Regions from separate parts of the Loigolactobacillus backii genome, predicted to be linked through region 1. Evidence: riboswitches for the same ligand, from Rfam matches in the RefSeq annotation. Region 1 holds a riboswitch; each other region holds the start of a gene.

Region 1 (10,805 bases):
TTAATTATTCTGAGTCTCCTGATGCTTTTTTCGTTGGCTGGTTTAAGTGGGTGTTCCCAAAAGAAAATGACATCTGATAGTTGGTCAACCATTAAACAAAACAAGCGCGTTGTTGTGGGGCTTGATGATAGTTTTGTACCAATGGGTTTTCGGGCCAAGGATGGTCAATTAAAAGGATTTGATATTGATTTAGCCCGGGCAGTTTTCAAACGTTACGGAATCAAAGTTGATTTTCAAACAATTGATTGGTCAATGAACGCTACTGAATTACGGAACCACACCATTGATTTAATTTGGAATGGTTATACCGTTACGCCAGAGCGTAAACGTGTGGTGCGTTTTTCCGATGATTATTTGCAAAACAAGCAAATTCTTGTGACCTTAAAGAAAAATAACATCAATAGTTTTCAACAAATGCAGGGAAAAGAATTGGGTGTTCAAACGGGCTCATCGGGTTATAGCAGTCTTGAAAGTAATCCTAAACTGTTAAAGCAGTACATCCATAAGCAAACACCAGTTTTGTACGATACCTTTAACGAGGCCTTTATTGATCTAAATGCTGGCCGAATTCAAGGGATGCTAATTGACCGCGTTTACGCCAATTATTATATTGCCCACCAAGCAAACCGCAAAGATTATCAAGTCACACAAGGCAATTTTGCGCCAGAAAACTTTGCGGTAGGAATGCGTAAGTCTGATAAAACGATGCAAAAGAGAATTAATGCGTCGCTGCGAGCTTTATATAAGGATGGGACAATCGCTAAGATTAGTCGTAAGTGGTTTGGCGAGGATGACACCATTAACCCCGCTAATTACGGCAATTAAAAAACGACTGAGTTGGTTTGCCAATTAAAAAGTGACCCTAAGGCTGAAATAAACAGTCTTAGGGTCACTTTTTAATTGCTTTTATTTATCTGCTTTAAAGAATGTTTTGTACAAGCCGCGAACGGTGTTTTGGGCGTCTTTTTCACGAACACCGAACATAATTGAAACGGGTGAAGCACCGTGGTCAAGCGTAACGATAGAGACCCCCGATTGAGCGATACTATTGGTTGCCTTGGCCATCATTCCAATATGATCTTGAATACCTTCACCGACAATCATAACTAAAGCGTAGTTATGAATGATTCGCAGATCGTCTGGATGAATGGCCTCACGAATATCATGCAGTACTTTTGGTTCGAGCTCAGGTGTCAGCTCACTTTCACGAATGATGACGGTGAGATCATCAATTCCGGAAGGGATATGTTCAAAACTGACGTGATGTTTAGCCAAGATTTGCAAAATAGTTGCAACAAAGCCAACTTGTTTATTCATGAGGTATTTGCGAATATAAATACCTAAAAATCCGGCGTCACTTGCAATTCCAGAAATCGGTTTTTTGGCATCGTAGATTTTACGTGCGGAGATTAGCGTACCAGGTTTTGTTGGCTGATTCGTATTTTTCACGCGGACAGAGATTCCACCTTCAATAGCAGGAATTAATGCTTCATCATGAAAAACAGAGAAGCCAGCGTAAGATAGTTCACGCATTTCACGGAAAGTTAGGTGATCAATTGGTTCAGGATTCGGGACAATGTGGGGATCCGCGGCATAAATTGCGTTAACGTCCGTAAAATTCTCGTACAATTCAGCCTTAAAGGCACGACTGAAAATGGCACCGGTAATATCGGAACCACCACGTGAAAAAGTACAGATATCACCGTTTTCGGTGTAGCCAAAAAATCCGGGAATGACAAGGATTTTTTTACTCTTTTTAAAGGTAGCGAGTTTTGCGTAACTTTCTTCTAGTACTTGGGCATCGCCGGGGTGATCGCTAACAACTAGGCCAGATTCGCTTGGGCTAAGGTAGTGACTAGGCACACCAAGGTGATTTAAAATTGCGGCAATTAATTTGGCGTTATTATCTTCACCAGCCGCTTTAAAAGCATCCAACAAGTAGGCATCATTTTTATAAGTTTGGTTAGGTAAATTTAAGATATGTTCACTAATTGGTTGAAACTCACTTGCGGGTAAGTCAAAGCCGGTGGCAATTTCCTGATAGCGGGCCAAGATTTGTTGCTGAACCTCTGTAACAGGTTCTTTTGCGAGTACCAATTGTGCGTATTTAATTAATAGATCGGTTACTTTTTGGTCACCGGAAAAACGTTTACCAGGCGCCGAAACAATAATTGCCTTTCGTTTACTATCTGCCCGGATGATCTTAATGACTTTTTGGAGCTGCGTACTTGTGGCTAGCGAACTACCCCCAAATTTTGCGACTTTCACAACCAATCCACTTCTTTCCCTAAGGTTAAAATAAAATTAGTATTAGCATAGCAAAAACTCATAAGAAACGCAATTGGGATTAGAATACGATTAGTTATTTTAGTTGACAAATGGCCAGCTAAGCAATATCATAAAAGCGGTTTAATAATTAAATAAAGCAACACCACAGAGGGGAGCCTTTTTGGCTGAGAGTGATTCGTTCAGACCCTTAGAACCTGTTATGTTAGTACATGCGAAGGAATTTGTGGCTAGTTAGTGTTTCCCCTCTTGTGGTTTGTTTTTAGTCTAAGGGAGGATTTTTTTATGTCAGATCGACGGTTACATATTTGGGTAGAAGGTGCAATCATTGCTGCAATGGCGATGGCCTTAGAGTATTTTCCACATTCAATTGGACCTTGGATTAATTTATCGTACGGTGTAATTCCAGTTGCAATTTTTAGCCTGCGGCGCGGGGCCAAAGCGGGACTGGCAACCGGGTTAGTTTGGGGATTGTTAGATTTATTTTTACGTGGCTTTGGTGATGGTGGATTTTTGAACCCACTACAAGGCGTTTTGGAATATCCAGTTGCTTTTAGTGTTGTTGGCCTGATTGGTCTCGGAGCGGCACCACTGCGACGTGCTATTACGGCTCAGGCACATAATCGTATTATCGGTATTGCACTGGGGTACACATTACTAGGCGTAATCGTTAAGTATTTCTGTCATTTCTTGGCCGGTGTCATCTACTGGGGATCATACGCACCTAAAGGAATGAATCCTTGGCTTTATTCCCTGGCCGTTAACGGTGGGAGTGCTTTGGCCAACACAATTCTGTCAGGTGTTTTAATTGTTCTATTAGCCAGAGCTTCGGCACGATTATTTTCACCACGAGATACCTTTAAAGCTTTTACAGGCACTAATTAACAGTTATCGTGGATTCTTTGTAATTATAAAATATTTGAAGACATAAAATTAAGGGATTACAGCAAACGCTAGTGTTTGCTGTAATCCCTTTAATGTACTGCATAAATTATGATTTTCAATCAGATAGCCTAAAAGCCAATTATAATAAGCCTAGTGAACCGACCGCGCCAAGAACAACACCGCCAACGGTTGCAAAAAGCATGATCCAAATAATAACTTTCGTCAACTTTGTAAATGTACTGGTTTCCTTTTTCATTTAGGTTCCACCTCATAGCTTAATTTTACCAACAGTTTAACGTGTTTAACCTTAGAATGCAATGGATTAAAAGAAATTTCGCTTTCGTAGCCAATAGCCCGATAGCCAGCAAATAATCAAGGTGATAAGCATGATTAGGCTAAAGGCGTGGGCTAATGCGGCGCCAGGAAGTCTAACGTTCATCCCGTAAATACCCCCGATTATCGTTGGAATTGTTAAGATGATTGTGATCGATGTTAAAACTTTCATAATAATATTGAGGTTATTGGAGACGACTGAGGATACCATATTATTGTATTCATCGAGAATGGATTTTTGCCGGAAAGTCATCGTTTGGGCCTGGTCGCTTTCAATCATAACGTCTTGGAGTAACGCTGAAAATGGATCACTTTCAAAATAGAATTCGGTTGTTTGTAGTTCATTTAATAAATGTTGATTTCGTTTTAAGGCAATTTGAAATTGAATCAGACTTTTTTGCATGGCAGTTAGTTGATAAAGCTCATTGTTACCACTGGCAACTGATAAAGATTTCTCAAGGTGTGCCATTTCGCTGCCGATTTGTTCTAAGTAACTAACGTAACTATGACAAATATACCATAACAAATGTAACGCAAAATTTTCGTGTTCATTAGTGTTAACGTGATGTTCCTTGCGAACAATAAAATCCTGAACAAATAGTGCCGGACGGTTAGTTACGGTAATTAGTGCTTGCGGTGTTAAAATGATCGCAAAAGGGTAGGTTGTTAGTTCGCGATAACCTAAGGGACTAATCGTTTCATGGGGAAAATGAAGTAAGATCAAGGCCGGCTTTTCATCGGTGGCTTGTTCGATACCCTCAGCACGTGGATTTTCACGGTCATCCAAAACGGCGGTTAAGTAGTCGCGGGGGACAGCAAAATGGTCAACTAGACTTTCAATCTCTGCAGGTGTTGGTGCCTCAACGTGTAGCCAGCAGTTTTTTTGTAAGGTGGTGGTTGGTCTTAGTGTACCATCAGTGGCTGTATAAAAACGTTCAATCATTGGTAACCCTCCTTGTTTCTTTTTACCATTATAACTAACTATTCAAGAAAAGACTTTACGTTAAGAAAAACAACGGTAAAATTATAGCTAGAAAGTAGGTTGATGATGGTAACAATAATTTTTCTTATTTTGCCGGAAGTTGTCTTGATTCTCGGTTTAGTTGTTCACCACTTATTACCACGGGTACGGATTAACCCGATTGATTTAATGACACCTTTCTTGTTAATTGCCTGTGACCGAGCGATTAAGCTACAGCTAAATTACACTGCCACTAGCTTAATTGTCATCTTGGTCATGTTAGTCGGTATCTTTGCAGCAATCTTTTTGGCCATTCAGCGTGGCGAAATTATTTACCGTACCTTTTTTAAACTTTGGTGGCGGTTGGTGTTCATTTTAGGCTTCATTGGTTATTTAGGCTGTCTATTGTTATTTTTAAGGTGAAGCGTGTTCAAATAGGATTCCCGCTGCTTTTAGCGGGGGTCCTATTTTTTTAGGCGTTCGCTAATTACGGGGGCAATAATTAAGTTTGCTAATTATTACTTAAATTTATTTAAAAGGGGTTTTGGTTTAGCTAAAAATGCGGGTAAAACCCTATTAACACTAGATTTAACAATTTTAGGTATGGGTATGGTAGAAAGTGGGGGGATGTGGTAGACTAAATTTGTGCACAAATAGAGGTGAAGGCAATGTTCATGGGCGAATTTCACCATACGATTGATCAAAAGGGACGATTAATTATTCCGGCGAAATTTCGTGATGGTTTAGGGACAAATTTCATTCTTACACGTGGTATGGATGGTTGCCTATTTGGGTACCCAATGGATGAATGGCAGATTTTAGAAGGAAAATTAGGAAAGTTGCCATTAACTAAGAAAGATGCCCGTGCCTTTGTCCGTTTCCTCTATTCAGCAGCAACGGAATGTACACTTGATAAACAAGGCCGAATTAATATTCCGCAGGCGTTGACCAAGCACGCAGGTCTAACTAAAGCATGTGTTCTAATTGGTGTTTCTAACCGAATTGAAGTTTGGGATGAAGCCAAGTGGGAACAGTTTAGCGATGACGCCGAAGAGAATTTTGATGATATTGCCGAGAATTTATTGGATTTTGACTTTTAATTTTTAGGAGTAATTAGAATGGCCTTTACGCACGAAACAGTTTTATTAAACGAAACGGTTGCTAGCCTGCAGCTTAAGCCCAATGGCGTTTACGTTGACGCAACATTAGGTGGCGGTGGACATAGTGAATTGATTCTTTCTAAGTTAGCTAAGAATGGTCATTTATTTGCTTTTGATCAGGATGAAGAGGCAATTACCAATGGAAAAAAGCGATTGGCGCCTTATGTTAATAGTGGTCAGGTAACTTTTATTAAGGATAATTTTCGTAATTTAAGTCAGGCTTTGGCCCAACACCAAGTAAATCAGATTGATGGTATCATCTATGATTTAGGTGTTTCTTCACCACAGTTTGATGAGGCTGCGCGTGGGTTTAGCTATAAGCTAACGGCGCCGTTAGATATGCGGATGGATCAAAGTGCCGCTTTAACGGCCCGCGAGATTGTTAATGATTGGCCTTACGCCGACTTGGAACGGATTCTTTATCGTTACGGTGAGGATAAGTTTGCTAAGCGAGTTGCACGAGCGATTGAGCGTGATCGAGCAGTGACACCAATTGAAACGACAACTCAGTTGGCAGAAACTGTGAAACACGCAATTCCAGCGGCTGCCCGGCGAAAGGGTGGTCATCCAGCCAAACGGACATTTCAGGCAATTCGAATTGCCGTTAATGATGAGCTGGGTGCCGCTGAAGAATCACTTGAAGCGGCAATTAAGCTATTAAACGTTAATGGTCGAATTGCGGTTATTACGTTCCAATCGTTAGAGGATCGTTTGGTCAGGACCATTTTTCGTGATCACGCGCGGACACCAGAAATTCCTCGTGGGTTGCCAATTATGGGTGCCGGGGAACAGGCTGAGCTTAAAATCATTACCAAAAAGCCCATCTTACCGACGGCTACGGAAATAGAAAAGAATCGGCGTTCAAGAAGTGCACAGTTGCGTGTAGCAGAAAAACAAGTACAAAAATAAACGAATTTGAATCAAGGATGTGGATGAGTATGGCAGATGAAAGTGCAGCAAGAGATTTCTCTTCATTAGCGGACCCGGTAGCCCCAAGTGTGACCCAACCAGATATACATATACAAGAAACACCACAGGTACAGCCAGTTGCAACGCCAGCGAGTCACGTCGCCATTTCCGCTTTTGAGCGGACTTTGATGGTTACGTTAGGCATTGTCTTGGTATCGCTTTGTACGATGATTGTTTCTAGTAAAATTGCGGTGTCTTCAGCACAACAACACCTGCAAGATATTGGTCAGTCGGTTACGGCACTCCAATTACAAAATACGAATTATAAGCAAGAAATTAATGAGTTGATGCAGTCTAATCATTTAAACGATGTCGCTGCACGTGATGGTTTGTCCTTAAATGAAGCAAATATAAGGAATGTTAAATAGATGAAGTCTTCCAAAAATAAACGATTGATAAATAAAAGGAATCCACGCCGCAACCGCCAAATCATTGGTGGTGCGTTTCTTTTCGCCGTGGTAGCCATCTTCCTTTTATTTATCTTTCGTTTTTCTTATATCGTAGCAAGCGGCAAAATTGATGACCAGAATTTAACTAAAAAGGCTGAAGCTCTTTACCAAGATGACAGTGTCCTCAAGGCAAATCGCGGGACTATTTTTGATGCCATGGGAAACCCGATTGCGGAGGATTCAACCTCTTATTCGATCTATGCCGTTATTGATCACCGGTATACGGGGTCAAATGATAAGAAGTTGTATGTAACCGATAAGAATAAAGTAGCAACTGTTTTAAGCCAGTACTTACCCATGAGTAAAAAAGATATTTTAAAAACTTTGAATCCACAAAATAAAAAAACGTTCCAAGTGGAGTTTGGGACTGCTGGTCAGGGGTTATCCTTGGCCATTAAGCAAGAAATTGAAAATCATAACTTGCGGGGCGTTTATTTTACCGAAACACCGGCACGTCTATACCCTAATGGCACCTTTGCGTCGCACCAAATTGGATTGGCCCAGCAAAGTACAACCAGTAAGGCGGGGACTAGTACGACCGCCTTAACTGGTGTAATGGGGATCGAAAAAAGTTATAATAAAATTCTTAGTGGTACAAATGGGGTTAAACAAGTTAAGAAGGATTCTTATGGCTACCAGCTGCCTAATACAAAAGTTAAACAAAAGGCCGCCAAGAATGGTAGTGACGTCTATTTAACAATTGATTCACGTTTGCAATCATATTTGGAAACACTATTGACTAAAGCACAAACTAAATATGATGCTAAGGGTTTTAACGCCATTTTAATGAATCCCAAAACTGGTCAGATTTTGGCTGCTTCCCAACGACCAACGTTTAATCCACAAACGGGTGCTAGTCTGGGAAGTTTTTGGCGGGATACGCTTACTGAGGATGCCTACGAACCTGGCTCAGTTATGAAGGTCTTTACACTGGCGTCGATTATTGATGCCGGTAAATATCCACCTAATTCGTACTATACTTCTGGTCAAGTACAAGTCGGTGGTAGTACCATCCATGATTGGAACACAACTGGTTGGGGATCAATCCCTTACGCCCAGGCATTTCCACGTTCTAGTAACGTTGGCTTTGTTCATCTAGAACAAATTCTTGGAGAAAAAGAGTGGTTGGAGTACATTAAGAAATTTAAGTTCTTACAATCAACTAATTCTGGCTTGTCCGGTGAATCTTCAGGCAGTATTCAATTTAAGAGTGCCTCTGATCAAGCAATCACATCATTTGGTCAAGGAATTAATGTAACGGCGATGCAAATGATGCAAGGTTATTCGGCAATTGCTAATGATGGTAAAGAAATGAAACCACAGATAATCGACAAGGTTGTTAATCCGACGACCGGTAAAACGACGAAGTATAAGCCAGTAACGGTTGGTCATCCAGTTAAAAAGAGTACCACAAAGCAAGTTTTAAAGGATATGCAGGATGTTGTTTATAAGAATTATGGGACGGGTGCAGTTTATAAAATTCCTGGTTACCGAATCGCGGCAAAAACTGGGACCGCTCAAATTAGTACGGCCAATGGTGGTGGCTACTTAACGGGAGATAATAACTACATTTTTTCCGTTGTTGGTATGGCGCCGGCAAAAAATCCGCAATATGTCCTTTACATTACGATGAAACAGCCGCAAAATATGACAGAGTCACCTGAAAAAATTCTATCGGAAATCTTTAATCCAATGATGAAACGAGCATTGGAATATAATCAAGGCAAGACAACTAAAACGGATCAGGCGACAATGCCAAAAATTAGTGGGGAAGCCGTAAACGATAGTGTGTCTACTTTGACCAAGGCGCAATTAAAACCGGTTCAGATTGGTACCGGGAATACGGTTGTTCAACAATTACCACAAGCAGGTGAAAAGGTTCTGAGCAATCAGCATGTTTTTGTTATGACTAATGGTGCTATGACAATGCCAGACATGACCGGCTGGTCTAAGAGTGATGTTCTAAAATTTGCGGAAATTACGGGTAAATCGGTAAAAATCAGTGGAACAGGCTACGTTACAAAGCAAGATCTAGCCGCAAAAAGTCTACTAGATTCAACCAAGGAAATTACAGTTACACTACAACCATGATAAATTAGGGAGTTTTAAAACGTATGCAATTTACAAAGATGTTAATACCAGTTGTTAGTAGTTTTGCGTTAACTTTCATTGTAATGCCGTTATTTATTGGCTATTTTAGAATGAAAAAAGAAGGGCAAGTTATTCGAGAAGAGGGCCCTTCTTGGCACGAAAAAAAATCAGGGACACCAACTATGGGTGGCCTTGTTTTCTTAATTGCAAGTGTTATTTCAACTATTTGGGTTAGTTTATGGCAGCATCAAATGACCCTGAGTAGCTGGATTACCTTGTTTATTCTTGTTTTATATGGCGGTCTGGGCTTTATGGATGATTCAATTAAGCTATTTGAAAAGCGTAATCTAGGGTTGCGTGCTTGGCAAAAGCTATTGGGTCAGATTATTGGTGGCGTTATTTTTCTTATTGTCTACGTTCACGAAGGTTTTCCACTCGCAATAAATGTTCCTGGCCTTGGATCATTGCACTTAGGCGTTTTATACTTATTCTTCGTCTTATTCTGGTTGGTTGGGTTTTCGAACGCGGTTAATTTAACTGATGGTCTAGATGGCCTAGTGGCTGGTACAGCGGCGATTGCCTTTGCAACTTACGCAATTATTGCACAGCATGAAGGCCGGACGGATATCTTGATTTTCTGCTTAACAATTTTAGGTGGTCTAATTGCGTTTTTCTGGTTTAATCATAAGCCGGCCAAGATATTTATGGGGGATGTTGGCTCACTAGCATTGGGTGGTGCACTTGCTGCTGTATCAATCTTACTGCACCGTGAACTGTCCTTGCTTCTTATTGGTCTGATCTTTGTGATTGAAACGGCAAGCGTGATGATTCAGGTCTCCGTCTTTCATTTAACGGGTAAGCGCGTCTTTAAAATGACGCCCATTCATCATCATTTTGAAATGCTAGGTTGGTCAGAATGGCGTGTTGTTTTGACGTTCTGGGCTTTTAGTCTAGTTTGTTCAATTATATACTTAAGTTTGTTCTTATAATTAAAATGTAAAAGGGAGTCTTAATTTTGAAACGTGTAACGGACTATAAAAATAAAAAAGTCCTTGTCTTAGGATTGGCCAAAAGTGGGGTTAATGCAGCACGCTTGTTAGCTAAACTAGGCGCGTTAGTCACCGTTAATGATAAAAAAAAGTTTGATGATAATCCTGACGCCCAATCCTTATTAGCAGAAGGAATTCGGGTTATTACGGGGAGTCACCCATTAGCCTTATTAGATGAAGACTTCGTACTGATGGTAAAAAATCCTGGTATTCCGTACACTAACCCGTTAGTCGCTGGTGCCATTAAAAAGAATATTCCGATTATTACTGAACCTGAACTTGCCTATGAGGTTTCCGAGGCGCCATTAATTGGTGTTACGGGGACAAATGGTAAAACAACAACAACGACAATGATTTCATTGATGCTGAATTACGGCCGCCAAAAGGGACAAGCCTATGTTGCTGGTAATATTGGTGTTCCAGCAAGTGCGGTTGCACAAAAAGTAACGCCAGATGATGTGATGGTGACCGAGCTTTCAAGCTTTATGTTGATGGGAATTACTAAATTACGCCCGCAGATTGCTGTTTTGACTAATATTTATACTGCCCACATTGATTACCACGGTAGCCGTGCTAACTACGTCAAAGCAAAAATGCGAATTGTAATGAACCAAACTGCCGC
Region 2 (10,805 bases), 300 kb from region 1:
CACGCTTGGTCAAGCAATGCTTGATTCAACGTTTGTAATGAGGTGATGGTCTGCTCGTCACAGCGTTGCCAAAAACGGGATAATGACGGTTGTGAGGCCAATTGCGGTTGTGCCAATAGTAATTTAAATGTGGGGTCATTGCGCAAACTGGTGGCAGCTAGATCGGCCGGGTAACCGGCGATCAACTGCAGCACGACCTGTTCTAGTAGACTAACGTTGCTGTAACGAGCGTAATGGCGCTGGTCATCAAAATGGACTAATTGATACGCTAAGGTCGTGAAATTGAGTTGCGCCATTAATTCTTTGACCAACACTAGCCCAGCATCAGTGGAAAGTTCACCACCAGTGTGCGAAATATGTAATTTAGGATTGAAATTAACTCGTTTTCCCGGTAAAGTTGCCATGAGAAGGACCTCTTTCTTTGGGTGGATAGCTGACTTGTGGTGAATCAACTATACCAAATCGGAGGTTCTTTTTCTGCACTAAAAAGGTGAAAAATAAAAAACACAGTACCGCCCATGATACCGGGGTGACACTGTACTTGGAGAACTTATGGTGAATAATTCAGGATTAAACCAATTGATGGTCGCATTCGCCGCTCAGAATTCATTGGTCGTAAGTTTCTTTACACAGTAGCAATTGATTCTAGTCAAGGGTTTGAGCTTTGCCCAGCGGATGAGTGCCAACTTCCTAACGTTTCTGAATCCAAGTTTAAAATTATTGCACCACTAGCAGCGCAGCAGCAAAGTGCCTATGAACAATTCTTAACGGCCAACCGGCTAGATGTGGCTGCGGTGGAGTGGGTAGAAGACGCCAATCACCAAAAATATGTGTACGACGTAAACACTAATACAAATTATAATGATCAAGCCGAAAGCAAGGCCCAAATCTTTGCTCACGAGCATTTAGCGTTGTACTTACAACAAGTGTTGGAACAACAGTACGCGGTAGTAGCGAAGTAGCCGTAAACACACGAAAAGACACTTTTGCTCTCTATCTTTGGAAGGTAAGGTGTCTTTTTGTGGCTAATTTTTACTAAAATTAGACTTAGGACGTGAATTTTAGGCTCTCTGTCAAATCCTGTTGATAGCCAATTTTACAGTGTTAGAAGTTAGGCAACTTCTAATGCTGTTTTTTTATTTGGTTTGGTGCGCATTTGTTGTAGTTTGATCCGTGAAACTAAATGGTGATAGTTGCGAAAACCAAAGGCCGTTCGCTGGATCTGTTTGATCATGCGATTGATGCCTTCAATGGGACCGTTCGAATACTTTGATTCACTGGCATTGAGGATGATCTCTAGGTTTTTCTTGAAAGTGATTAGTGTGGCCTTCATTTTGGGACTGAGTTGCTCATTGTGATATAAATAGATCACGAGCCCATCTTTATCGTAATTTTTTAGACAAGTCATGATGCCTTGCATGATGGTGTAGGTGTTCGCTAACGTTTCATCAAGCTCAAGACCCAACTGAACGCGTTCTTGCTGGGTTACTTGTTGGCGCAGATGGCGATCATAAAATAATTGTTTAACCTCCAGGTCATCACAATGTTTTAAGTACAGTTTCCAAGCGAATTTTAGGATCCGATATTCTTTGGTCCGTTTAGAATATTGTTTCATAAGCTGCACGCGACTTTGGTTGAACGCTCTGGTCATCATGGCGATAATGTGAAACCGATCGACGATGATCTTAGCGTTGGGGAATACGACTTTAACAATGTCTTGGTAGTAACTATTAAGGTCTAAAGTCACGGTTTTAACGCGCTGACGCACGCTGAGCGGAAACTGCTTAAAGTAAGCTATAATGTTTTGTTTCAACCGATCCGGCAGGATCTGTTGAATTTCATGATCACCAGCACCGTTAATACAAATAAAGTGCAGGACACCGCCAACACCACGTACTTCATCCATCGCTAAATGTTCTGGCAGATAGTTGTAATTCCGGCGAAAGAGATCATCATATTTATCTAGGTAGCGACAAACAGTACTGGGTGAGACATTATTGTCACAAGCAATACTCTTTTGGGTCCGATCATCTTGTAAATGCATAAAGATCTTTTGGCGAGTTGCCCGGGAGATATTGCAATATTTATCAACTAGCTCGGTCGTTGCCATCACACTAGTCCCACAGTTTTTACAAAGCAGGCGCTCTTTATGCAGTTCTAGGTACACCGGCTCACTGGCGTTGGCGGCTAGGTAGGTCACCCGGGAAAGGTAGTGACCATTATGATTGAACTGATCAAAGCCACACTGGGGGCAACGTTCAAGGCCGGTCTTGACAGTTGCGCGATAGACTTTAATTCGTCTGTTTTGTTTGTATTCGTAACCATAATCGAAAAAAATGACATTTGGGTCTTTAATACTGAGCGCAAATTTTATATGATTGTCTATAGGGTTCACGGTTTTCTCATATCCTTTCAAATGATACTTGTGGTGGGTAGATTTTTGGATGAGAGCTGTGAGCTCTTTTTCTGCACAAAAATCCTGTTAATAGTTTACCATTTGTAAACTATCAACAGGAAAAAGTATAGAGCCGAATTTTATGGAAAAAAAGCAATTATTTTGGGATAACATTGACTTGATAGCTTTCGTCTCAGTTTGTAACTATGGTAACATGGTTGCTAATTTTACGTTAGCGCTATCATTTACCAAGTGATTTAGGTATACTAATAACAATAAAATAATTCACTAGGGGTGCTTAGTTGCTGAGATGACCGTGGTCAAACCCTTTAAACCTGCTCTAGTTAGGACTAGCGAAGGGAAGTGTACTGGTTATATTTTGTTGTGCCAATGGACAACGTTAACGAGACTCCTAGTGATTTTATGGATGGGAGTCTTTTTTATGCGGCAAACACGGAATCAAAAATTAGTTTTGACAGCGTTGCTAACGGCCATTGCGGTAGTTGGGGGTAATTTATTTGAATTTCCAATTGGACCAGCACGAGTTGCGCCAACACAGCATTTGATTAATTTAATTAGTGGTGTGCTCGTAGGTCCGTACTACGCGGTTGCCCAGGCCTTTTTAACGTCACTATTACGCAACATGCTAGGCACTGGAACCTTGCTGGCCTTCCCTGGTAGTATGATTGGCGCCCTCTGCGTTGGGTACTGTTATCGTTGGTTTAAGAATTTGTTGGCGGCGGCCTTAGGTGAATTAATTGGAACTGGTATTCTGGGTGCACTAGTCGCCTACCCGTTAGCAGCACTTTTTCTAGGCACGACTGGTGCTTTGTGGGTATTCATACCTAGCTTTTTCCTCAGTGCACTTGTTGGTGTAATAGTTGGCTACATTATACTGCGGGCACTTTGGCCAGTACTAAAGGCAAGATTTGCTCGTTAGATTATTTTTCAATTGCGCGTTTATTTAAGAAGTGTTCTGGGTCATTTTTAAACATAATACTGAGAATAATGTTTTCTACGATAATTAAGAGGCAACCTTAATTCTAGGTTTTCGGAAATTAAGGTTGCCTTTTTAGGTACTCTCACTGGAAATAGGAATTTACAAATGGATTCATTTTTTTCTAATGGAAAATAAAAGGACATAAAAAATTTAGCAAAATGACATTCAAATTTAGAATTTCAATTTAAAAATGGATCTGTATTTAATTGAAATTAATTCTTCTTTGTCTAATTGTAGAAATATCCAGAAAATGGTTTTTAGACCGGTTAGTATTTAATTCTGTTGGCCGTGGTTAACCGATTAAAGTTGACAATTAATTATTCAACCTATATAGTTAGTTACATAAGTAGTTAACCAGCTTACCAGTTAATTAAAAGCGAGGTGTGACCGTGGAATTTCATTTTACTAATGAAGAACCAATTTACCGACAAATTGCTGAACAACTTGAGGCTGCTATTTTTACCGGCGCCTTTGCCGAAGGAAGTCAAGTTCCTTCAACAACAGAAATTTCAAAGCAATTTAACGTCAATCCGGCAACTATTTTGAAGGGAATGAATCAATTGGTTGAGAAGGGACTGTTAGAAAAAAGACGGGGGCTGGGAATGTTTGTTACTGCTGGTGCGCATCAACAGCTGCAACAGCAGCGAAGAACCCATTTTTTGCAGCGCGATGTTCACCAGTTTATTACGGCCGCAAAGGCGCTGAATATTACGGCCGAGGAATTAGAGCAAATGATAATGGAGGGATATTCGGATGAGCACACTCAAAGTTGAGCAAATCAGTAAAAGCTTTCACCACCACCAGATTTTAAATCAAGTGTCCTTTGAATTAGGGGCATCTGGTATTTATGGTCTATTGGGACGCAACGGCATGGGTAAAAGTACACTTTTTAAGATTATGACTAATCAAATCTTCGCTGATGCAGGTCAAGTTAAATTTGCAAATATGGATATCCGAAAGCAGCCGGAATTAGCGGCTAGACTATTTTTAATGAGTGAGACTGATTTATACCCTAATTCAATGCGTGTGCAGCAAGCACTTGACTGGACCAACAAGTTTTATGATCATTTTGATCAAGTTTTTGCGACTAAGCTATTAGATCAATTTGGACTTGCACCACACCAGCGAATTGGTCATCTTTCAACTGGTTATCGAACGATTTTTAAATTAATTGTGGCGCTTTGCGTGCCGGCCGATTTTATTTTTTTAGATGAACCTGTTTTAGGTCTGGACGCTAATTACCGTGATTTATTCTATCAGGCACTGATCGAAAGCTATACGCAGCGCCCCCGTACCTTTGTGATTGCCACGCACTTAATTGGTGAGATTGAACATTTAATCGACCACGTTTTTATTTTGGCGCATGGCGAATTGCTCGTTAATCAATCAACTGAATCATTGTTAGAACAAAGTCACGCAGTTAGTGGACCGGCAAAAGTAGTTGATGATTACACAGAAAATGTGCGTGTAATTGGCAGCGATAGATTAGGTGGGCTTAAAGTTGTCTATGTTTTAGGTGACCTAGATGAAACCAAAATTTTGCCAGATGTCGTTAAATTAGAAAAAGTTGCCTTACAGGAATTATTTATTCATCTAACAACAACGGAGGTAGCGGTCAATGACAACTAGAACGCGCGCGGGAATACGGTATTATTTAAATTATTGTATGAAAGTAATCGCTGTGACTTGCTTGATTTTACTGGCTTTATTTAGTGGGATTGCTTATTTTACTCATGGTTGGAAAGCTAGTGGCATTTTTGGAACGTTGCAGATTGTTGTTCTAATTCTAGGCTGTCAAGCAGTTGGCGGTCCATATCGGTTCTTATTACAAAATGGTTATTCCCGTCAACAAATTGTTAGGCTGTTAATTTTAGGCTTTGTTATTGATGCCGCATTTGTTATGAGCTTAATGACTATTGAATTGATTTTCGATCATTTTATGGCCATTACACCGGCAACAAATTTAGCCCTATACAAAGGTTATTTTCAGCATTCATTAGTTTTTCAAATAACCATCGTTCTGGGTTACTTTGTTGAAACATTACTTTATAGTAGTATTGGTTTCCTTTTTGCCAGTCTATGGGTCCGTCTAAGTAGTTTGGGCAAGTGGCTGTTGGGAATTATTATTGTTGCATTGATAATTGTATTTAATACGTTGGGTGCGACGCTACAGCCTATATTTGCAAAGATTATGCAAATTTTATTAGGACTATCAACTACTGGCGCAAATCCATGGCCTTTATTTGCTACCTCGATATTGCTAACCTATCTCTGTTATCTAGGAGCACGTCAATTATTATTGGGACTTCAATTACGTCGCTAAAGTTTGAAAAGTATTAACTAAGTGAATAACCAGTGGAAAGCATGTGGACCTAATTTCTGATGAAGTTAGGTCTTCTTCAAATTTAAACGGTCGGGAGTGGAATAAAAGTCGGTTTTAACGCACGTTTTAGCGTAATGTCGGAAACAATAAGAGGCTAGAACTAGTAATACAACTTTCATAGTTCTTAAGTCTGTTGTATAAACTTTTTAGCCAGTGCAGAATTTACGGTGGGCCAAGGTGTTCAGGGTATTCTTATTAACGCACTTTTTATTTAAATAATTGTTCTCAATCGGCAAATTTTGCTATAGAATATTTACCAATAGCAGTTTCAGAATATGACCTAGCGTGATTGACCTATTTTAGGTGATCATTAAGAAGTGGCTAGGTAAATTAGAAAGAAAGTGGTACAAAAGTCGGTTTTGGATTAGGCACGTGAACCCAGATTTTTGGCGCACGTTCTAGAGTAAGTTCGGAAACAATAAGAGGCTAGGACGTCTGTTCCGGCTTCATTTAAGGAGGTGTTTTTATTGCACTGGCAATTACCGACCGGGTCGCAGCCAGCCTATCTTCGGCTGATTAATTTTATTCGTCATAGTTTAGAAATTGGTGCTTTATTACCGGGCCAACAGTTACCACCAGAACGTCAATTGGCCGCAACCTTGGCGGTAAGTCGCTCAACGGTGCGGCGTACTTTTGACGAACTCGTTAGTCAAGGAATTCTTGTTCGTAAAGTTGGCAGTGGTACTTGGGTCAATACTGAAAAGTGGGGTGTGTTACCTAACAGTATTAATTGGCAATCCTATTTAACGGCCGATCGGTTGGCTGATCCAACACAGTACATGGCACAATTACAGGTTTTACTCGATCAAAAAAAGGGACTTAATTTGGCACAAGCAACTTTGCCAGCGGCACTACTCGCTAAAAGCCCCTTACCAGCAATGACTTGGCAAACGGTATTGACCCAAGAAGCGCACTTAGCAATTAGTGGGGCGCCTAAGTTGAAAAAGCAATTGCAGTTGTTTTTAGGCCAACATTTGCGGCAAAACGTGGTTACTAGTCAAATTTTGATTACTTCAGGGGCTCAGCAGGCATTCTTTTTGATTACCCAAGGCTTACTGGCTGCTGGGGATGCCATCGCAGTTGAACAACCTTCTTATTTTTATCAATTAGGTTTATTTCAGGCCGCTGGAATTCGTATTTTTGGGGTACCACTGCGCTCTGACGGTAGTTTGGATTTAGCGGTACTCCGCCAATTATATTATCAACATCATGTTCGATTTATTTTTGTTAATCCAACCGGCCAAAATCCGACTGGTTGCACAATGCCGTTGAGTGCACGGCAGGCGTTAATTCAACTATGCGCCGAATTAAAATTACCGATCGTTGAAGATGATCCCTTGGCACTTTTACAACGGGCCGCGAATGTCTTAGTTCCACCATTAAAGGCACTTGATCCAGAAAACGTTCTTTACGTGGGAACTTTATCCACTTTAACCGGGCCAAACACGCGAATTGGTTGGCTGGTAGCACCTAGCCAAATCGTTCAGCGCTTGGCCGACATCCGCCAGCAATTAGATTCTGGGCTCAGTATTTTCCCGCAATTAGTGGCGACTGGCTTATTGGCTGATCCAGATTTGACCGTTTACCTGCAACAATTGCAACAGCAGTTAAAGCAAAAAAAAGAGCAATTACAACGATTGTTATTACCACTGCAACAACAGCATAAAATTAGTTTTCAATTGCCGCAAATTGGCTATAACTTGTGGCTTAAATTACACATAGGCCGTCAATTAACGCCATCCGATTACACCGTTTTTCTGAAAAATGGTTTGTTGGTTTTACCCGGTTTTTTATTTGGGTTACAAGAAAATACCATTCGGGTAAGTTTTGCGCAGTTAACCCCTGAGCAGGCAGTAGTACTAGTTCAGCGATTAACAAAGTGCTTGACACTCTTAGCAGATGATTAGGTTAGACCAAAAGAACACCGCAAATCATGACTGCTTGTTACAGTGAAGTTTATCTTCTAGTTAATAAATTGGAAATTACCGGTGACTAATCTTTTTTAAAGGTAACTTTATTTTTGTGATAGTAGTTAAACTGTAAGCCTTTTTCTTTTCTCTGTGTAATTTTTTACGTAGACTTAAGGGGAAAGGGGGAGAGTGCGATGGCACGTTACCTTTTAATCATTGATCAAGGCACAACTAGAACCCGGGCTTCTGTTATGGATCAGGCCGGGACACTTATTGGTGCGACTGAAGTAGCAGTAGCAACGGCGACACCACAAGTAGGTTGGTTTGAACAGGATGCGCTAGAAATTTGGCGCAGTGTTCAACGGGCCATGACGGATGTTTTACTGAATACTAGTGTGAGTCCTGCCGAATTAGCTAGTATTGGAATTACTAATCAACGGGAAACAACGATTGTTTGGGATCGAAAAACTGGCCAGCCAATTCACGCCGCAATTAGTTGGCGTTCCAATCAATCGGCGGCAATTGCGGCCCGAATAACAACAAAAACTGAGCAGACGTTAGTTCAACGTAAAACAGGGCTACCTGTGAACGCCTATTTTTCGGCAAGCAAAATTCGTTGGCTCTTGGAACAAGTCCCAGGAGCGCTAGCAAAGGCTCAGGCTGGTGAATTATTATTTGGGACAGTTGATACCTGGCTAATCTGGCAGCTAACTCAGGGGGCAGCGCACGTGACGGACGTGACCAACGCTAGTCGGACGTTATTATTTGATATTCACCAGCTAAAATGGGATGCAGAATTGTTACAGTTATTTGCGTTGCCATCAGCTATTCTACCAACCGTTTATCCGTCAACTAATACAACACTGCAAACCGCCGCGGCGGTCACATTTGGACGACAAATTCCGATTACGGCAATTATTGGTGACCAACAGGCATCTTTAGTTGGTCAAGATTGTTTGACTAAAGGAAAAGTAAAAACAACTTACGGAACAGGTACATTTTTAATGTTTAATACTGGAACAAAAGCGCTGGCAACGACGCAAACGGAGTTATTAACGACATTGGCGTACCAAACTGCCGGTCAAGTACCAACTTACGCTTTAGAAGGAACCATTTTAACGGCAGGGGCAACAATTAAATGGTTGCAGGAGACACTGGCCTTTTTCGCTACTGCCGCCGAGTCAGAATATTTAGCCACTAAAAGCTTAGCCGCAACTGACTTGTACATTGTACCTGCGATTGCCGATATGGGCACCGCCAATGTGGCCAAAGGTGCCGTATTTGGGTTAACGCAAACTACGAATCGTTCTCAGTTAACACGAGCAACCTGGGAAACGATGGCCTACCAAACCAGTGATTTGTTAGCGGCAATTCAAAAAATTACTGGCGTAAAGGCACTTGAATTGCACATGGATGGTCCGGCCGCGCGCAACCGTTACCTGCAACAATTCCAGGCCGATATTTTGGGCATTCCAGTTTTACCGGCCAATGATTATCAGGATAGTGCTGCGTTAGGGGCCGGCTTTCTGGCCGGGATGGCAACCGGGTACTTTAAGAATTTTGATCATTTAGAACAATTGGCCAAACAAATTAAACCGATCAAACCCCAGCTTTCCACAAAGATCCGCCAAGAAAAATTAATCGGTTGGCAGCAGGCCGTTGCGGCAGCACGTAAATTTAAACCAAAAAAACGTTGATTTTAGATACCAGTTGAAAAGGTTTCTCATTTAGCATTGTATCCGCTTTGTTTTTTAAGTATAATGTAGAAAAACAAAGGGGTGAATTTCTTGAGTGAGGAAAAGAAGGTAGCAGCAGAAGATATTGATGACGTTAAGGACCAAATCCTAACGGCGCTTGAATCTGTGATTGATCCAGAACTTGGGATTGATATTGTCAATTTAGGCCTAATTTATGGGGTAGATCTTAATGAAGAAGGTTTATGCCACATTAAGATGACCCTGACAATTATGGGTTGCCCACTGTCTGATTTGTTAAATGATGAAATTACCCAAGCTTTAAATGAGGTTCCCGAGGTCAAGGATGTTGATATTGAACTTGTTTGGTACCCAGCGTGGAGTGTTGATAAAATGAGTCGTTATGCCCGTATTGCGTTGGGGATTCGTTAATAGATAGTAAGTGTGGACCAAAAGGTAATTGTTTTTTGAGTAGCTAGTTGCGGTTGGTTGAAAATAAATCAATTGACAGTTAACTTTCTTAAAAACGGCCTTTTGGCTCACGCTTTTTATTTGGAGGTTATTTTTAATGGCACTGCCGACAACAGAGTACGTTGCGAGCTTACACAAATTTCGCCAACTATTTGCGGACTATCCCAGCGTCAGTCAGCAAATTGACGGTATGTTAAGAAACATTTGGTTATTAAGGCATGATCGTCTACCACATGAATTGACTTATTTAGGGATTCCGGAAGGTTTCTTTATCCAAGTCTATCCAGAGTTTATTCAAAAAAGACGGTGGACCTTGTCTGCGTTAAGCCAACAAATTACTGAACTTGATCAACTTTTTGGTGCTTACCGGGACTACCTTGAAGTTCATTTTGGCATGTGGTCCCATACAAGTCAGGAATTTGTTGCTGATTTAGCGCGCTTACCAGGTCGACGGTACTTAGAGGTCATGGCGGGTAACGGCTATATTAGTGCAGGTTTACGTCATTTAGGCCAGACAGTTTTTGCAACGGACACATTGGGTTGGGTTCATGAAAATGAAACGGGCCGCCATTTAGTGACAGAAGTTGAAGCATTGGATGCTTGTGCGGCCTATAAAAAATACGTTTCGCAAATTGATTACGTCATTATGAGCTGGAGTCCCGATGGTGTTCCAATTGATTGGCAATTATTACAATTAATGCGGCAAACTAAACCACAGTTACCGCTACTTTGTATTGGTGAAAAAAATGGCTGTACGAATAGTCCTATTTTTTGGCAAACGGCTAATTTCAAGACTGATGCTCTCGTAAGTAAATTGAACCGCCATTTACCGCAACTGGATCTTGTTAAAGAAGCGCTGTTTTGGGTCCAGTAAATGAAAAATTAAAGTAAAATATGTAAAAATTTCTTTTTAATTAATTTACCGCAAGATTTTTTGACAACCTAATGGGCA
Region 3 (10,805 bases), 1.1 Mb from region 1:
TATTTGGCGAAAGGCCGCAGAAAATTTTGCTAACTTTACCCATAAAGGATCATTAGTTGGTGTTGATGGCCGAATTCAAACGCGTAATTACGATAATGCAGAAGGTCAACGTGTTTACGTGACTGAAGTTGTTGTCGATAATTTCTCATTGTTAGAATCACGGTCTACTGACGAACGTCGTCAGCAAAATAATGCTAACCAAAACCCTGGTGGTTATCAAGATAAGCCAGCCAGTAACTTTGGTGGTAACGCTAATAATAATCCAGCTCCTCAGTCATCAAGTAGTCAAGCACCTGCGAGTGGTTCAACCAGCAATACACCTAATAGCAATCCTAATGATCCGTTTGCAAATAACGGTGATTCGATTGATATTTCCGATGATGATTTACCATTCTAATGTGTTGTAATGATTACTAATTCCATTTAAGTGGGGAGGAAATCAATTATGGCTCAACAACGTAGAGGTGGACGTCGCCGTCGTAAAGTAGATTATATCGCTGCTAATCATATTGAACACATTGATTACAAGGATACAGATTTATTACGTCGCTTCGTTTCAGAACGTGGCAAGATTTTACCACGTCGTGTAACGGGTACTAGTGCCAAGAACCAACGTAAGATTACAATTGCAATCAAGCGTGCACGGATCATGGCTTTATTACCATTCGTTTCCGAAGATATGTAGACAGTTATTAGATCGAGACAGTTTGTCTCGATCTTTTTTTATACTCAGTTGTTCCACGTGAAACGTTTCCTGATTCGACTTAAAATGAGTCTTTTCCTAGTTTGTGCTAAAATAAAAGAAGTACTTTCCATTTTGGATTGTTGAGTGAGTTAATAATGGAATGAATAAACGGGGAGAAGCTATACTAGAAGCCTAACTGACCATATTTGAATGGTCAAATAGTTAGTTGGATTTTTCTGGTACGGCTCTGAATGGTTAAGTGATAGAGGAGTTAGTATGAAAAAATTATTTTCGCAGAACCTACTGCCAGTGTTCTTGCAGAATAATCGGCTGCGTTTGGTATCAGCAAGTCTGATTATATTAGCAAGTGTTGGAATTATTCTGGCGTTCTTCATTAATTTTATTTTAGGACTCTTTTTATTTGTGCTTTTTGTTGCATTAGTAGGCACAACTTTTTATGCAATCGACACAGTTACGAAAAAAACGAATCGCTATATTTCAGATCTTTCTTACCGAATTAAACGTGGCGAACAAGAAGCATTGATTCAAATGCCAATTGGAATTTTGCTTTATAACGAAGATGCTGAAATTGAGTGGACTAATCCGTATTTACAGCAATATCTGGGTAAACAAGAAGTATTAGGCAAAAAAATTGCGACAATTGATCCTGAATTGGCCACGTTAATCAGTGAAAATGAATCCTTTGACGAGCCGCGCAATGTTCGCTGGGGCGATAACCAATTTGAAATTATCATCCAAAAAAGTATTCACGTTGTCTATTTATTAGATATCACGCGTTACGCTAAGATTGAAGACCGCTATAATGATGAACAGTTAGCCATTGGTCAAATTTTCTTAGATAATTACGATGAAATTACCCAAACAATGACTGATAAAGATATTTCTAACCTGAATAATTATGTTACCAATGAGTTAAGTAACTGGGCACGGAAATACGGTATGTTTTTAAAGCGGGTGGATGATGATCATTTCTTCGTTATTTTATACGCCAAGGCATTACAGGCGATTGAAGCGGATAATTTTAAGATTTTGGATCGAATTCGTGAGCGAACCTCTAAACAAAATTATCCGTTGACCTTATCTTTAGGAATTGCCTATAATGATACTGATCTAGCCAAATTGGCTACTCTTTCGCAAAGTAACCTTGATTTGGCTCTGGGTCGTGGTGGTGACCAGGTTGTGGTTAAATCCGAAGATGATCCTGCACGATTTTATGGTGGTAAGACTAATCCAATGGAGAAACGAACGCGTGTCCGGGCACGAATGATTAGCCAGGCCTTACAAGAAGTTATGGGTCAGGCCGATCAAGTTTTTGTTATGGGTCATTTCAAACCGGATATGGATTCATTAGGCGCTTGTCTTGGTATTCGACGTATTGCGGCAATGAATGGCAAAAAATGTTACGTGGTTGTGAATCAAGATAATTTACACAGTGATGTTCAACGATTGTTAGATGAAATTAAGCGCTATCCAGAAATTGAGCCTTTCATTGTTACACCTGAGCAAACGACAGATTTAGTGTCTGAACATAGTTTATTAATTATGGTCGATCATTCTAAGCCTTCACTTACAACTAGTCCGGCCTTATACGAAAAGTTGCATGACCGGACACTTATTATCGACCATCATCGTCGTGGTGAGGAATTCCCCGAGAATCCAATGTTGGTTTACATTGAGCCTTACGCATCATCAACGTGTGAGTTAATCACTGAGATGTTTGAGTACCAACCTAAGGATACTGAGGCAATTAGTAAGATCGAAGCAACGGCAATGTTGGCCGGCATTACGGTGGATACAAAATCCTTCTCGTTAAGAACAGGAACCCGAACGTTTGATGCCGCCAGTTACTTACGCTCGGTTGGCGCCGATGCCGTGATGGTTCAACGTATTTTGAAGGAAAACGTTAATAATTATATTCAGAAAAACCACCTAATTGAGACAATCAAATATATAAAACCCAATGTGGCTTTATGTGCTGGTGAAGAAAATAAAACTTATGATCCAGTTGTTGCGGCACAGGCGGCAGATACTTTGTTATCATTATCTGGAATTAACGCATCATACGTCATAACTAAGCGGCCTGATGGTAAAGAAATTGGTATTTCGGCCCGTAGCTTGGGTGAAGTCAATGTTCAAGTTATTATGGAGAAAATGGGTGGCGGTGGTCATTTATCTAACGCCGCTACCCAGTTAACGGGAGTCAGTATTGATGAGGCCAAGCAACAATTAATTGACGTTGTTAATGAGGTGGAAAAGCCTGCCGAAGATGCTGCCGAAAAAAGTAAGTAAGTATTAAAATTAATAAATTTAATCCGAATAAAGAGAGGTTGTTTAATCATGAAAGTTATTTTCCTAGAAGATGTTCGTGGTAAGGGTAAACGCGGCGAGGTTAAAAATGTTCCTGATGGCTACGCACAAAACTTTTTGATTAAAAATAATAAGGCAATGCTTGCAACAAAAAAAGCAATGAGCCAATTAAAAGGCCAACAAAAGGCTGAAGAAAAACGTGCTGCTGAAGAATTAGCAGTGGCTAAACAAGTAAAAGAAAAAATTGAAGACGATAAAACAGTTGTTGAAATTAAATCTAAGGCTGGTGAAGATAGCCGGCTCTTCGGTTCTGTTCCTAGCAAGCAAATTGCTCAGGCTTTGGACAAACAGTTTGGAATTAAAGTTGATAAGCGCAAAATCGAGTTACCAGAGCCAATTCGGGCACTAGGTTATCGAAATGTGACCGTGAAATTATTCGATGACGTTACGGCTAAAATTCGGGTTCACGTGGTTGAACAGTAGTCCAATTGACGATGTGAAGTATGGATTTTGATCGTTGCTAAATGGCGTTAGTGGGTTAAGTGACAGTGCCTTTTTAGATATGTCTAAATAATTCAGTCGTGAAATGCCGGTAAAATTAGGTTAAAACACGCCCAAAATAAAAATGCGGAATGAGGAGGTGCGCTACTTTAACTCTTCATTCTGCATTTTTGGGTTATTGCCATGGATCAATCCAACACGTATAATGATGGCATTGTCGTCGCGTTTGTATTTAAGGGAGTTTTAAGATGAACAATGAATTAATTGACCAAACACCACCGCAGAATATTGAGGCTGAGCAGGCCGTTCTTGGTGCGGTGTTCTTAAATCCTGAGGCGTTAGTTGAAGCAATGGAGTTTGTTGAACCAGCTGATTTTTACCGACGTGCCCATCAGCTTATTTTTCAAGCAATGGTTGATTTAAATGACGCTTCAGAAGCTATTGATGTTGTGACTTTGAAGGATCGTTTAGCAAGCCAAAATCAATTAGAGGATATTGGTGGCATGAGCTATCTAGGTGACTTAGCAGTTGCTGTGCCAACTGCTGCTAACGTGGCTTATTATGCTAAAATAGTCCAGGAAAAGGCAATTTTACGTCGTTTGATTAAGGCCGCCACAACAATTGTAACTAGTAGTTATTCCCAAGAAGAAGGTGTCTCGACCATTTTGGACGAGGCCGAGCAGGGAATTCTAAATGTTTCTGAGCAGCGTAATTCTTCTGGATTTAAGCCAATTTCAGACGTTTTAAATTCAGCAATTGAGCAAATTGATCAGTTATACCAAAATAATGATGATATCACGGGGCTACCTACTGGTTACCGCGATTTAGATAAAATGACAGCCGGTTTACAAGAAGATGAGCTAGTCATTATTGCTGCGCGGCCGGCCGTTGGTAAGACGGCCTTTGCGTTAAATATTGCCCAAAATGTTGGGACTAAGACGGATAAGACGGTAGCTATTTTTAGCTTAGAAATGAGTGCAGAGTCTTTAGTTAACCGAATGTTGTGCGCTGAAGGTAGTATTGATGCTAGCCATTTACGAACGGGACAGTTATCCGAAGAAGAGTGGCAGAATTTAATTATTGCCATGGGCAGTCTGTCTAAGGCCTCAATTTATATTGACGATACGCCAGGAAATAAAATGTCAGAAATTCGGGCTAAATGTCGCCGTCTTGCCAAAGAAAAGGGTAATCTAGGCTTAATTGTTATTGATTATCTGCAATTAATTGAAGGTAGTAATCACGAAAGTCGGCAACAAGAAGTTTCAGGAATTTCACGACAATTAAAAAAATTGGCTAAGGAATTACACGTTCCAGTTATTGCCTTATCGCAATTATCGCGTAGTGTGGAACAGCGACAAGATAAGCGACCAGTTTTATCGGATATTCGTGAATCAGGATCAATTGAACAGGATGCGGATATTGTTGCCTTTCTTTACCGGGATGATTATTATCGGGATGAGCCTGATGAGGATAGTAATGATGATAGCCAATTTGCCCAATCTAGCGCTGCTGGCGGTACTCGGGAAGAAGATCAAGAAGTCGGCGAAGTAGAAGTTATTATCGAAAAGAACCGAAGCGGCGCCCGCGGTACAGTTAAGCTGCTCTTTGTCAAACAGTACAATAAGTTTTCATCAATCGCATACGTGCCAGAAAATTAAGCACAGCAACTTACTTTGGTAAACACGTTCAAACTAAATTGGTCAGAAAAATGACTAGTAAAAGTAATCTTTAAACGTAACCCAAATCAGTGACCAATTCAGCCAACGAATTATTTTACGCGTGGCTACTATTTGGCCATTTAATACTAATCGGTTCTAAAATTAATCTGCCACTAGGTAAATACCTAAGCGGCAGATTTTTATTTTCTAAAATGGGCCTTTATAATGATGAAAAGGAGGAAATTCATAATGTCAATGAACGTTTATGATGTTTTGCGGACCGCGACAACTTCACGGGATCGTTATTTTGAATCAATTTTAGTTGAGAATCAGTACTTTCCGCTTGCTCACGCGGCCTTTATTCAAATTACGGATGCTAAAAACAATGAAGATGTTGAAGATTTAACAACGCTAGACATTGAGGAACAAGTACGTGCTTACCTTAAAATCCCGCCAAGTTTTTTTAATGACGAGGACAGTTTACGCTTTGGTGATGAATTAGATGAATATCATGAATTAGTAGAAACGGCGACTGATTTAATTGAGGGTGGCCGTTTAGCTGATGAAGTACACGTCTTTAAAGTGACCGATGACGAAACCTTAATAATTAACGGCGACTTATTTGGGGTCTAGAGACTTAAGCGCAAACTGTAGCGCGCTTAGGCCGCGGAATAGAATAAAATTTGATTTTAATATAATCGCGCTTAAAAATTATTCATCCTTTGATGGCTGAGAATGTCATCCTTTAGGTATAAGGTGTTGGGCTAGTAGATGAATGTCACTGAATGCGGCGTTATTAAAATGGCTAAAAGTGTGGTACAAACGGCATAGCGTGACCGTGATAATTTTACGTAGAACCTTAAGATTATTTTCAAACGGCAACACTCAAAATATGACGGGTTACACCGCATTAATAAATAACGGACTGATAAAAAGCTAATTTAGTTCCAATAGCACCCACAACAATAATGTTCGTATTTTAAGCATATTATTAATAATATTATTATTTTGTTCGTTTTTAATATTGATAATCCGCAATGTACGGAATTTCATTCGTCTTTTTGTTGCTAAGCTGGTCATTTACTGCTACAATGACAGCTGTTGTGTTGGTAATTTAGACACGAAAAATAAATAATTGAGGTGTTTATATGGCATCAGTTGTTGTAGTAGGATCCCAATGGGGCGATGAAGGAAAAGGGAAAATTACCGATTTCTTAGGCGAGGCTGCAGACGTCATTGCACGTTCGCAAGGTGGCGACAACGCGGGACATACAATTCACGCGCAAGGCAAAATCTTGAAGTTACGCTTAATTCCATCCGGTATTCTCTACCCAGACAAAATTTCGGTTATCGGTAACGGTGTTGTCGTTAATCCAGAGTCTTTGGTAGCAGAATTGGACTACTTAGCTGAGAACGGGGTAACGGCGGATAATCTACGGATTTCCGACCGCGCCCATGTAATTTTACCCTACCATATCGAACTAGATCGCTTGCAAGAAGCTAGTAAGGGCGATCAAAAGATTGGCACTACGAATCGCGGCATTGGTCCGGCTTATATGGATAAGGCGGCTCGGGTCGGAATTCGGATGGTCGATTTGCTCGATAAGGAAGTCTTTAAGGAAAAACTTACCGCAAATTTAGAAGCTAAGAATCGTGAGTTTACAGAAATTTATGGTGGAAAAGCATTAGCATTTGCTGATATTTTTGAACCATTCTACACGTATGGTCAACGACTTAAAAAATTCGTCACTGATACGTCAGTTGTTTTAAACGACGCTTTAGATGATGGTAAAAAAGTTCTTTTTGAAGGCGCCCAGGGTGTCATGCTAGATATTGACCAAGGAACGTATCCTTTTGTGACTTCATCAAATCCAGTTGCCGGTGGGGTAACTGTCGGTAGTGGTGTTGGGCCAACGCGGATTAATCGCGCCGTTGGTGTTTGTAAGGCCTATACTTCCCGGGTTGGTGATGGACCATTCCCAACTGAATTACATGATGAGATTGGCGACTTTATTCGCGAGGCAGGGCATGAATACGGAACTGTGACAAAGCGGCCGCGGAGAATTGGTTGGTTTGACTCTGTTGTCATGCGCCACGCTAAGCGCGTTTCTGGCCTGACTGATCTTAGTTTAAACTGTGTTGATGTCTTAACTGGACTTAAGACGGTTAAGCTTTGTACGGCTTACGAACTTGATGGTAAAATAATTTATCATTATCCCGCTAGTTTAAAGCAATTGGCCAAATGTAAGCCAGTTTATGAAGAAATGCCCGGTTGGGACGAGGACATTACCGGTGTTAAAACGTTGGCCGAATTACCAGCGGCTGCCCGCCATTACGTGGAACGAGTTCAAGAGCTGGTTGGCGTTAACATCGCAACCTTCTCTGTTGGTCCTGATCGTGATCAGACTAACGTTTTAAACAACATTTGGCAAGAAGCTTAAAGTATTTTTGACAAGTTACAATTATAACGGTTACAATTAAATAAATTCACTAGGGGTGTTCTGAAAAGAACTGAGACGTGGTTTAGGCACGGACCCTTTGAACCTGTAAGTTTATACTTGCGTAGGGAAAGTGACGAAGCTAGCAATTCAAGTCAGCGCCTACTTTATGCAAGTAAGCGGTGGCTTTTTATTTTGGTTAATTATTACTGGAGGTTTTTGAAATGAAATTAGCTTTACTGGAACAATTACGGCAGCGAAATCCATTGGTTTTTACAATTGCCAATTTTGTAACCGTTAATGATGTTGCTAATGGTTTGATTGCAATCGGTGCGGCACCGATGATGTCTTTAGAACCGGCCGAGGCCCAAGAGATGGTGACGGCCGCTGATGGTATTACGCTAAATTTAGGAACGCTGACGCAACAACAAATTGGCCAAATGCATAGTGTGGGTTATTACGCACAATTGGCTAATAAGCCAGTTGTTTTGGATCCAGTGGCGGTTGGTGCTATTGCTTTCCGTAAAAAAATTGCCCGGGAAATATTGGCTGCCTTTCCAGTTAACTTGATTCGTGGTAACGCAGGTGAAATTACGGCGCTGGTGGATGTTGCCTGGCAGGCCAAGGGAGTAGATGCAGGCCACGGAGAAGCTGATTTACAAAAAGTGGCCAAGCAAGTTGCCCAACGCTATGATTGTGTTGTTGTTATCACCGGACCAACTGATATTGTAACTGACGGCCAGCGACTAACTTTAATTGAAAACGGTAGCGCTCTTTTCCCCTTGATGACCGGCTCTGGCGATTTATTATCGAGTATTTGTGCCGCTTTCTTAGCTCTAACCACGGAGACAGTTGATGACTTTTCAGCGGTTACCGCCGCCTGCCAAATTTACGCCACAACGGGTGAGTTGGCGGCCCAGTCATTAACCGCGGAATTACCAAATAGTTTCCGGACTGCCCTGATTGATCGATTACATACTGTTACCGTTGCGGAAATTGAGAAAGTTGCTCGGTACCAAGAATTAAAATAATTTGGAGGTTTTATCAATGAATTCATACCCACAGGCAGCAACCATTGCCGGAATCGATTCTGGTGGTGGGGCAGGTGTTAATGCTGATGTCAAAACAATGCAGGAACGCCACGTTTTTTCCGCAACAATTATCGTTGCCGTAACGGCCCAAAATACGTTAGGTGTACAGGATTTTGAGCCAGTTTCCATTAAATTGATTAACGAGCAATTCAAATCATTAGCGGATGACCTCAATATTCGGGCTTGTAAAACAGGGATGTTGGCTGATGCGGCCCACGTTCACGCTGTTGCCCAGAATTTACAACGCTATGATTTTGGCCCTTACACGTTGGATCCAGTCATGGTGGCAAAGGGTGGCGCTCATTTACTAAGTGATGACGCGATTGCGACAGTTAGAGATGAATTAATTCCACTAGCAACAGTTGTAACCCCTAATTTACCAGAAACAGAAGCACTAACTGGTGGAAAGATTGAATCGGAAGCCGACATGCAGGCTGCTGGCCACACTTTACAACAATTAGGTGCTAAAAACGTGGTTGTAAAAGGTGGTCATGGCGCTAATAGCCAAACTTCCAGTGATTTTGTTTTACTGGAGAATGGCCGCTCATTTTGGTTAAGTACCCCACGAATTGCAACGAAGAATACACATGGTACTGGGGACACATTTGCATCGTGCATTACGGCCGAATTGGCTAAAGGAAAGAGTGTTGAGGCGGCTATTCGTCTGGCTAAGGCCTTTATTCAGGCGGCCATTGCTGACGGGATTGACGTTGGTCATGGTCACGGTCCAACAAATCACTGGGCCTTTAGAAAGGTGGTACAAACGGATGCAAAAGACTGATTTAGCCGTCTATTTTGTTGCCGGTAGCCAGGATATTCCAGCTGGTGAAACCTTGTTAGGTGTACTTGAAGCGGCCTTAAGTGCAGGAATTACGACTTTTCAATACCGAGAAAAAGGAAGTAATAGTTTAACCTCTGCTACTGCTAAATTGGCTTTGGCGCAACAGGCCCGCGATTTGTGTGCTAACTATAAGGTTCCCTTTATTGTGGATGACGACGTTGATCTAGCGCTTGCAGTAAAGGCTGATGGTATTCATGTTGGGCAAAAGGATGAGACCATTCAACAAGTAATTCAGCGGGTGCGGGGAAAGTTAATTGTTGGACTTTCTTGTAATACACTGGGGCAAGTTAAGCGCGCTCAAAGTATTGTTGGTATCGATTATCTCGGAATTGGCCCCATTTTTTCCACAACGTCAAAGGCTGATGCTGAACCAGAAATTGGAATTGTGGGATTAAAACGAGCACTTAGTTTTAATAAATTACCAAGTGTTGCGATTGGTGGGATTGATAGTAATACAATGGCCGCAACGGCTGCAACTGGAGTTGATGGGTTGGCGGTTATTTCACTGATAACGCACAGTCCACAACGCGCTAAAATTATTGCGGCAATGCGGCATCTCTACCCTCAGGTTTCTAAAAATGAAAGAAAATAGTCGGATTAGTGGGCAATTCTTATTATGGCTTGGTGCTGCCATTTCAATTGCGGAAATTATAACTGGGACCTTAATTGCACCACTTGGATTGGCCAAGGGATTTCTGGCAATTCTAGTTGGGCATATCCTAGGTTGCTTTGTTTTCTTGTTACCTGCAGCGATAATGGGCGGGCGCCAACGACGTACCGCAATTGCGTCAACTCATTTTGCCTTTGGTCATTTAGGCGTGCAACTGTTCTCACTTCTTAATGCACTTCAATTAATTGGTTGGACGGCGGTTATGATTGCTAACGCCATTAGTGCGCTTAATGGTGTTTCCGGCCGTTTATTTAATTTTAAAAGTGCACTATTCATGGGCCTAATCATGGCGGCCTTACTTATTTTTTGGTTATTAATTAATAACGATTGGCTTTTTCGGATTAATAATCTAGTCGTAGCTTTACTTTTCGTTGGTTCTTTAATTATGTTATGGCTTGTTTTACGAATACCACAGCATGCCTCAGTGTTAACGGGAAATTCAATAACTTTTGGTGCCGCCGTTGAATTGGGAGTTACGATGGCGTTATCCTGGTTGCCACTGATCGCGGATTACACTAGTCAAACTGAAGAACCAATAAAGGTATCTTGGGCCAGCACGGCCGGTTATTTTATCGGTAGTCTTTTTATGTTTT

The links. A riboswitch is a leader RNA that binds a small molecule or an ion and turns the genes downstream of it on or off. The one in region 1 is predicted to bind thiamine pyrophosphate.
Region 2: linked by a shared signal. The riboswitch ahead of thiW (energy coupling factor transporter S component ThiW) and the one ahead of thiT (energy-coupled thiamine transporter ThiT) in region 1 are both predicted to bind thiamine pyrophosphate.
Region 3: linked by a shared signal. The riboswitch ahead of thiM (hydroxyethylthiazole kinase) and the one ahead of thiT (energy-coupled thiamine transporter ThiT) in region 1 are both predicted to bind thiamine pyrophosphate.

The regions. Positions count from the first base shown of each region.
Region 1 covers NZ_CP014873.1:2,294,693-2,305,497, reverse strand. Annotated here, with positions in the region: gene AYR53_RS10500 (amino acid ABC transporter substrate-binding protein) at 1-825, shown strand, start outside; gene AYR53_RS10495 (aspartate kinase) at 907-2,268, opposite strand; TPP riboswitch at 2,428-2,527, shown strand; gene thiT (energy-coupled thiamine transporter ThiT) at 2,572-3,171, shown strand; gene AYR53_RS13350 (DUF4044 domain-containing protein) at 3,311-3,427, opposite strand; gene AYR53_RS10485 (magnesium transporter CorA family protein) at 3,494-4,447, opposite strand; gene AYR53_RS10480 (DUF3397 family protein) at 4,550-4,888, shown strand; gene mraZ (division/cell wall cluster transcriptional repressor MraZ) at 5,134-5,565, shown strand; gene rsmH (16S rRNA (cytosine(1402)-N(4))-methyltransferase RsmH) at 5,584-6,534, shown strand; gene ftsL (cell division protein FtsL) at 6,564-6,962, shown strand; gene AYR53_RS10460 (penicillin-binding protein) at 6,963-9,134, shown strand; gene mraY (phospho-N-acetylmuramoyl-pentapeptide-transferase) at 9,158-10,123, shown strand; gene murD (UDP-N-acetylmuramoyl-L-alanine--D-glutamate ligase) at 10,150-10,805, shown strand, end outside.
Region 2 covers NZ_CP014873.1:1,999,652-2,010,456, forward strand. Annotated here, with positions in the region: gene AYR53_RS09060 (IS1380 family transposase) at 1-404, opposite strand, end outside; partial or broken gene AYR53_RS13790 (ATP-grasp domain-containing protein) at 570-962, shown strand; gene AYR53_RS09065 (ISL3 family transposase) at 1,112-2,395, opposite strand; TPP riboswitch at 2,676-2,774, shown strand; gene thiW (energy coupling factor transporter S component ThiW) at 2,838-3,335, shown strand; gene AYR53_RS09075 (GntR family transcriptional regulator) at 3,785-4,168, shown strand; gene AYR53_RS09080 (ATP-binding cassette domain-containing protein) at 4,149-5,024, shown strand; gene AYR53_RS09085 (hypothetical protein) at 5,014-5,718, shown strand; gene AYR53_RS09090 (aminotransferase-like domain-containing protein) at 6,246-7,685, shown strand; gene AYR53_RS09095 (FGGY family carbohydrate kinase) at 7,883-9,385, shown strand; gene AYR53_RS09100 (metal-sulfur cluster assembly factor) at 9,476-9,814, shown strand; gene AYR53_RS09105 (class I SAM-dependent methyltransferase) at 9,951-10,727, shown strand.
Region 3 covers NZ_CP014873.1:727,717-738,521, forward strand. Annotated here, with positions in the region: gene ssb (single-stranded DNA-binding protein) at 1-397, shown strand, start outside; gene rpsR (30S ribosomal protein S18) at 446-685, shown strand; gene AYR53_RS03055 (DHH family phosphoesterase) at 962-2,995, shown strand; gene rplI (50S ribosomal protein L9) at 3,044-3,496, shown strand; gene dnaB (replicative DNA helicase) at 3,763-5,172, shown strand; gene AYR53_RS03070 (hypothetical protein) at 5,422-5,805, shown strand; gene AYR53_RS03075 (adenylosuccinate synthase) at 6,321-7,613, shown strand; TPP riboswitch at 7,655-7,759, shown strand; gene thiM (hydroxyethylthiazole kinase) at 7,835-8,641, shown strand; gene thiD (bifunctional hydroxymethylpyrimidine kinase/phosphomethylpyrimidine kinase) at 8,658-9,482, shown strand; gene thiE (thiamine phosphate synthase) at 9,469-10,134, shown strand; gene cytX (putative hydroxymethylpyrimidine transporter CytX) at 10,121-10,805, shown strand, end outside.